Regions from separate parts of the Dactylosporangium sp. CA-139114 genome, predicted to be linked through region 1. Evidence: riboswitches for the same ligand, from Rfam matches in the RefSeq annotation. Region 1 holds a riboswitch; the other holds the start of a gene.
The links. Region 1 has a riboswitch for glycine ahead of ACQP2P_RS12820 (L-serine ammonia-lyase). Riboswitches for the same ligand answer to the same signal wherever they lie in the genome.
Positions count from the first base shown of each region.

Region 2: linked by a shared signal. The riboswitch ahead of gcvP (aminomethyl-transferring glycine dehydrogenase) and the one ahead of ACQP2P_RS12820 (L-serine ammonia-lyase) in region 1 are both predicted to bind glycine.

Region 1 is NZ_CP192080.1:2,828,264-2,831,664, forward strand. It holds gene ACQP2P_RS12810 (LLM class flavin-dependent oxidoreductase) at 1-169, opposite strand, end outside; gene ACQP2P_RS12815 (AbfB domain-containing protein) at 367-1,203, shown strand; glycine riboswitch at 1,238-1,328, shown strand; glycine riboswitch at 1,333-1,434, shown strand; gene ACQP2P_RS12820 (L-serine ammonia-lyase) at 1,473-2,813, shown strand; gene ACQP2P_RS12825 (MMPL family transporter) at 2,830-3,401, shown strand, end outside.
Region 2 is NZ_CP192080.1:3,851,069-3,854,469, forward strand. It holds gene ACQP2P_RS17500 (nucleotidyltransferase domain-containing protein) at 1-412, opposite strand, end outside; partial or broken gene ACQP2P_RS17505 (nucleotidyltransferase domain-containing protein) at 461-1,126, opposite strand; glycine riboswitch at 1,160-1,258, shown strand; gene gcvP (aminomethyl-transferring glycine dehydrogenase) at 1,338-3,401, shown strand, end outside.

The sequences.
Region 1 (3,401 bases):
TGCGGGTGGTGGCGCCGGCGAGGGTGGCCAGCGCGACGAGCGGCTCGGGGTTGTCGTAGGCGAGGCGGTCCAGCAGGGCGACGGTGGCGAAGCCGGCCGCCTCGGCGCGGCGGGCCCACTCGGGCAGGCGCGCGGGGTCGCTGACGGGCAGGCCGAGACCGATTTCCATGTGGTACTCCCAGAAGCAAGAACGGCAGCGAGCAGTGCTGTCGCCACCTCCTCCCCGCGACTGCTGCGGGGTCCCGCGCCCGTTCTGCGACGTGTCCCGGGGGCGCGGAACGCGGAGTTCCAAGGCCGACTGTACCAGCCCAACAAATCAAAATATTTACAACAATGAAATGAACACAGTCCACCGCGCCCCGCAGCGTGCTCATCCACCTGGGCACCAACGACGTGGTGCAGAACTACGACCTCGGCAACGCGCCCGCGCGCCTGTCCGCGCTCATCGACCACGTGCGCACGGCCGCGCCCGGCGCCGACGTCTTCGTCGCCTCGATCATCCCGCTGGCCGACGCCGGGCGGGAGGCGGCCGCGAACGCGTTCAACGCCACCATCCCCGGCATCGTGGCCGGCAAGGGCGCCAAGGTCCACTTCGTCGACATGCACGCCGCGCTCGGCCCCGGCGACCTCGCCGACGGGGTGCACCCGACCCGGGCGGGCTACGACAGGATGGCCGCGCGCTGGGCCTCGGCCCTGGCCGCGGTGCCCGGCTCGGCCGGCGACGACGGGGCCGCGACCACGCTGCCGGCCGGCTCCTCCATCTCGCTGCGGGCCACGACGGCGTGCTGCACCACGCGGTACGCCCGGCACATGAACGGCCTCGGCTACACCGAGACGGTGTCGTCGGGCAGTGACCAGCTCCTGCGGCAGGACGCCACCTGGCGCGTGGTGCCCGGCCTCGCGGGCGGGTGCTACTCCCTCCAGGCGAGCAACTACCCGGGCTACTACCTGCGCCACCAGAACGGCCGGGTGAAGATCAGTGCCGACGACGGCACGGCCCTGACCCGCGCGGACGCGACCTGGTGCGCGAAGACGGCCCCCGGCGGGGTGCGGCTGGCGTCCTGGAACTTCCCGGGCTCCTACCTGCGCCACATCAACGCGGAGCTGTGGCTGGCCACGCCCGGCGGCACCGCGGCCCAGGACAGCGCCGGCAGCCTGGTTGCCGACATCACGTGGGCCGTTGCCGCGCCCTGGGCCCCGTAGTACGGTCGGCCCGACAACCGCATACCGCGCTGCTCGACCCGCGACGGGAGAGTCCCAGGGAATCGGGACGCCGAAGGAGCAACTCCTCCCCGGAATCTCTCAGGCCCACGTACCGCCGCGGGAAGGCGACTCTGGAAAGCCGGGACGCCGCGTCCCGCGCCCACGGTGCAAACCGCCGGCCACCCTACGGGCGGCCGTGCCGGTGAAGCTCTCAGGCATTCGATGACAGAGCGGGGAGGCCCACCCGAGTCCTCGACCAGGGAGCCTCCGTGACGCTCAGCGCGTTCGACCTCTACTCCATCGGCATCGGCCCGTCCTCCTCGCACACGGTCGGGCCGATGCGCGCCGCCCGCCGCTTCGTCACCGGCCTGGCCGAGGCCGGGCACCTGCCGCGCACCGGCCGCGTCAAGGCGGAGCTCTTCGGCTCCCTCGGCGCGACCGGGCACGGCCACGGCTCGGCCCGGGCGGTCGTGCTGGGCCTGCGGGGCGAGGACCCGGCGACCGTGGACACCGGGACCGAGGTGGCGCTCGACGGGCGGATCGCGCTGCTGGGCGAGCACGACATCCCCTTCAGCGCCGACGCCGACCTGGTGCTGCACCGCCGCCGCAGCCTTCCCGAGCACCCGAACGGCATGCGCTTCACGGCCTGGACCGAGGCCGGCGAGGAGCTGCTCACCCGCACCTACTTCTCCGTCGGCGGCGGCTTCGTGGTCGGCCCGGACGGCGCGGTCGCCGAGGCCGAGGTGCCGGTCAAGTTCCCGTTCACCACCGGCGCCGAGCTGCTCGCGCACTGCGAGGGCCGCTCGATCTCCGACGTGATGCTGGCCAACGAGCTGGCCTGGCGCTCGGAGCCGGAGATCCGGGCCGAGCTGCTGCACATCTGGTCGGTCATGCGGGAGTGCGTGCACAACGGCTGCACCCGGCCCGAGGGGGTGCTGCCGGGCGGGCTGAAGGTGCGCCGGCGGGCGCCGCGGCTGTTCGCCGACCTGAGCGAGAAGTCCGACATGTCGGACCCGCTGCACGTCATGGACTGGCTGAACCTCTACGCTCTGGCGGTCAACGAGGAGAACGCGTCCGGCGGCCGGGTCGTCACCGCCCCGACGAACGGCGCGGCCGGCATCATCCCGGCGGTGCTGCACTACTACACGAAGTTCGTGCCGGGCGCGGACGACGACGGCGTGGTCCGGTTCCTGCTCGCCGCCGCGGCCGTCGGGATCATCATCAAGGGCAACGCATCCATCTCCGGGGCCGAGGTCGGGTGCCAGGGCGAGGTCGGCTCCGCCTGCGCGATGGCCGCCGCCGGGCTCTGCGAGGCCCTCGGGGGCACGCCCGGCCAGGTCGAGAACGCCGCCGAGATCGGCCTCGAGCACAACCTCGGCCTGACCTGCGACCCGGTCGGCGGGCTGGTGCAGATCCCGTGCATCGAGCGCAACGCGATCGCGAGCGTCAAGGCGGTCAACGCGGCCCGGCTCGCGCTCAACGGCGACGGCGCGCACCACGTCACCCTCGACAAGGTCGTGCGCACCATGCGCGAGACCGGGCGGGACATGTCGGTGAAGTACAAGGAGACCGCCCGGGGAGGCCTTGCCGTCACCGTGATCGAGTGCTGATGCGAAGCTGTGCGGCATGGCGTTCGGCGCGATGGCGAGGATCGGTCGGTTCTGCTTCCGGCACCGCTGGTCGGTGATCGGGGTCTGGCTGGTGGTGGTCGTGCTCGGCGGGCTCACGTTCGGGCCGGTCTTCAGCGCGATCGCGGACGCGAGCAACCCCAGGCACGTCGAGGCGATCGACGGGCTGGACGCCATCGCGACCGGCAACGACTCCAGCGGCACCGTCGTCGGCCTCGTCGGCCACGTCGACCCGCAGGCCCCCGCCGTGCGCACCGCCGTCGGCGCCGCGGCCGCCGACCTGGCCCGGTCGGCCGGCGTCACCGCGGTGGACACGCCGTTCTCGGTGCCGGCCGCGAAGGCCCCCGCCTACCTGGCCACCGACGGGCGCGGCCTGCTGGTCGTCGCGACCCTCGCCAAGCTCGACATCGGCGAGCGCGACGCCGTGCTGGACACCCTGCGCACGCGGCTGCACCGGCTCGACGCCGAGCTGGCCGCGGCGGGAGTGCCGGACGCGACGGTCGAGGTCGGCGGCAACCCGGTGCTCAACGCCGACGTGCGCGGGGCCCAGAAGCGCGACCTCGCCCGGGC
Region 2 (3,401 bases), 1.0 Mb from region 1:
CGTACAGCAGCCACTGGCCCGAGGCGAAACCCAGGTAGTGCCGGGCGTGCTGCGGGGTCAGGCAGTGCGGGGCCAGGGCCTTGAGCTCGTCGTGCAAGGGGCTGGTGCGGATGACCAGCGGGGAGAGCAGCTGCTCCAGGACATAGCCGTTCGGGCGCAGGAGGAGGCGGATGAACTTCGCCAGCTCCTGGCTGACGATGTCCAGCTCCATGCCCTCGCGCTCGCCGCCCATCTCCACCGTGTCCGGGCCGGTGTCCAGGCCCACGACCTCGTCCAGCGGCAGGAGGTGGCAGGCGCGCAGGTCCAGGTCCGAGTCGACGGATGCGAAGCCGTAGAGGTGGGCGCCGCTGACCGTGGCGAAGGCGAGGGGATACGGGTGCTCGTCGGCCACCGCGCCGGCCCAGTCCGGGATGCCGTCCGGCGCCGGGGGCTGAGCGGCCCGCACCGGCCCGGGCCGCGCGAGCGCGGCCGTTCGCAGTGCGAACAGGAAACGCTCGACCGCCTCCCGGTCCGGCTCCTGCGGCAGCGTCGACGCCGACTCGGCGGCGGCCAGGCCGGCCGCCAGCGACGCCGCCAGGGACTGGAAGTCCTCCCAACCCAGCTCGCCGCGGCGGATCGCCAGGAGCTCGTCGCGCCAGGGGGCGACGTCCACCAGGACCTCGCCGGTGCGCAGGACGTGGGCGCCGGCGCGCAGCAGGCGGGCCATGTGCATCGCCTGCTTCCAGCGGACCTCGCCGGTGCGGGCGCGCACCGAGGTGAGCGTGTTGAGCTGGTCGCGGGCGTAGTCGCCGTAGCTGCGGGCGGCGCGGCGGGACAGGAACGCGGGGCGCAGCGCCAGCAGCGCGCGGCCGGCGTCGGTGACGTGCTCGACCAGCGGCGACCACAGGCACTCCCACACCGTCGGGTTCGCCGCCAGGGCCAGGGTGCAGGCCCGCTCGACCTCCCACGAGAACTGCTCCGGCAGCGGCCCCTCGACGTGGCTGGGCGGCTTGTCCAGCGACCAGAAGGCGTCGCTCGGCGTCTGGAACACGCCCCGCCGGTCGGTGTCGGAGTCCGGGCCGTCGAGCCCGTAGGCGCGGGAGCCGACCACCGCGGAGTAGATCGTGTGCTTCGCCACGATGGTCAAGTCCTGCACTGTTGGTAGGGTAGTCGTGCCGGCAATACCCGCGCGGGAGAGACCGCTGTGCAGCACGAGCAGCGGCGCCGAAGGGGCAAATCCTCCCCGGAACCTCTCAGGCAAAAGGACCGCGGCGGGTTGGCACCTCTGGAGTCTGCGACAGAGGGGGAGGAGCGCACGTTCGCCCCCTGTCCCGCGATCCGCCCAGAGAGTGTGGCCCATGACCAGTTTTGCCGCGCGGCACATCGGCCCGAGCGCCGACGAGCAGGCCCGGATGCTCAAGACCGTCGGATACTCCACGGTCGAGGACCTCATGACCGCCGCCATCCCCGGCTCGATCCGCTGGCACAAGCCGCTGGACCTGCCGCTCGCCGCGTCCGAGGCCGAGGTGCTGGCCGAGCTGCGCGCCCTCGCCGCGGCGAACCGGACCCTGGTGTCGATGATCGGCCTCGGATACCACGGCACCCACACCCCGCCGGTGATCCTGCGCAACGTGCTCGAGGACCCGTCGTGGTACACGGCGTACACGCCGTACCAGCCGGAGATCTCCCAGGGCCGGCTCGAGGCGCTGCTGAACTTCCAGACCGTCGTCGCCGACCTCACCGGGCTGCCGGTCTCCGGGGCGTCGCTGCTGGACGAGGCGACCGCGGCCGCGGAGGCGATGACCCTCGCGCGGCGCTCGTCGAAGGTGAAGTCCGAGGTGTACGTCGTCGACGCCGACGTGCTCCCGCAGACCCTCGCCGTCATCCGGACCCGCGCCGAACCGCTCGGCATCGAGGTGCGCGTGCTCGACCTCGCCGTCGAGGAGCTTCCCGAGGCGTTCTTCGGGCTGCACCTGCAGTACCCGGGCGCCTCCGGGGCCGTGCGCGACCACGAGGCCCTCATCGCCCTCGCCCACGAGCGGGGCGCGATCGCCACCGTCGCCGCCGACCTGCTCGCCCTCTGCGTGCTGCGTGAGCCCGGCGCGATCGGGGCCGACGTCGCCGTCGGCAGCGCCCAGCGCTTCGGCGTGCCGATGGGCTTCGGCGGCCCGCACGCCGGGTACATCGCGGTCCGCCAGGGCCTCGAGCGCACCCTGCCCGGCCGGCTCGTCGGCGTGTCCAAGGACGCCGGCGGCGCCCCCGCCTACCGCCTCGCGCTGCAGACCCGCGAGCAGCACATCCGCCGCGAGAAGGCGACGAGCAACATCTGCACCGCGCAGGTGCTGCTCGCCGTCGTCGCGAGCATGTACGCCGTCTACCACGGCCCCGACGGGCTGCGCGAGATCGCCGCGCGGACCCACGACATGGCCGTGCGCCTCGCCGCCGGGCTCAGCTCGGGCGGGGTGACCGTCGAGCACCGGGCCTTCTTCGACACGGTGACGGCGGTCGTACCGGGGCGGGCCGGCGAGATCGTCGAGGCCGCCGCGGCGCGCGGGATCAACCTGCGCCTCGTCGACGCCGACCGGGTCGGCATCGCCTGCGACGAGACCACGACGTTCGGGCACCTGCGCGACGTGCTCGCCGCCTTCGGCCTCGCCCACGCCGACGTCACCGCGCTCGACACGGCCGACACGGTCCCGGCGCCGCTGCGCCGCGCGTCGGACTACCTCACGCACCCGGTGTTCAGCAGCCACCGCTCCGAGACGGCGATGCTGCGGTACCTGCGCCGGCTCTCCGACAAGGACTACGCGCTCGACCGCGGCATGATCCCGCTGGGCTCCTGCACCATGAAGCTCAACGCGACCACCGAGATGGAGCCGATCACCTGGCCCGAGTTCGCGAACGTCCACCCGTTCGCGCCCGACGCGCAGACCCAGGGGTACCGCCGCCTCATCGCCGATCTCGAGCGCTGGCTCGCCGAGGTCACCGGCTACGACGCCGTGAGCCTGCAGCCCAACGCCGGATCGCAGGGCGAGCTCGCGGGGCTGCTGGCGATCCGGGCGTACCACCACGACCGCGGCGACACCGAGCGCGACCTGTGCCTGATCCCGTCCAGCGCGCACGGCACCAACGCGGCCAGCGCCGTCATGGCCGGGATGCGGGTCGCCGTGGTCGCCTGCGACGAGCTCGGCAACGTCGACCTCGCCGACCTCGACCGCAAGATCGAGCAGCACCGCGACCGGCTCGCGGCCATCATGGTCACGTATCCGTCGACGCACGGCGTGTACGAGACCGGCATCGCCGAGCTGTGCGGGAAGGTGCACGACGCCGGCGGCCAGGTCTACGTCGACGGGGCCAACCTCAACGCGCTGCTCGGCTTCGCCAAGCCCGGGCAGTTCGGCGCCGACGTGTCGCACCTCAAC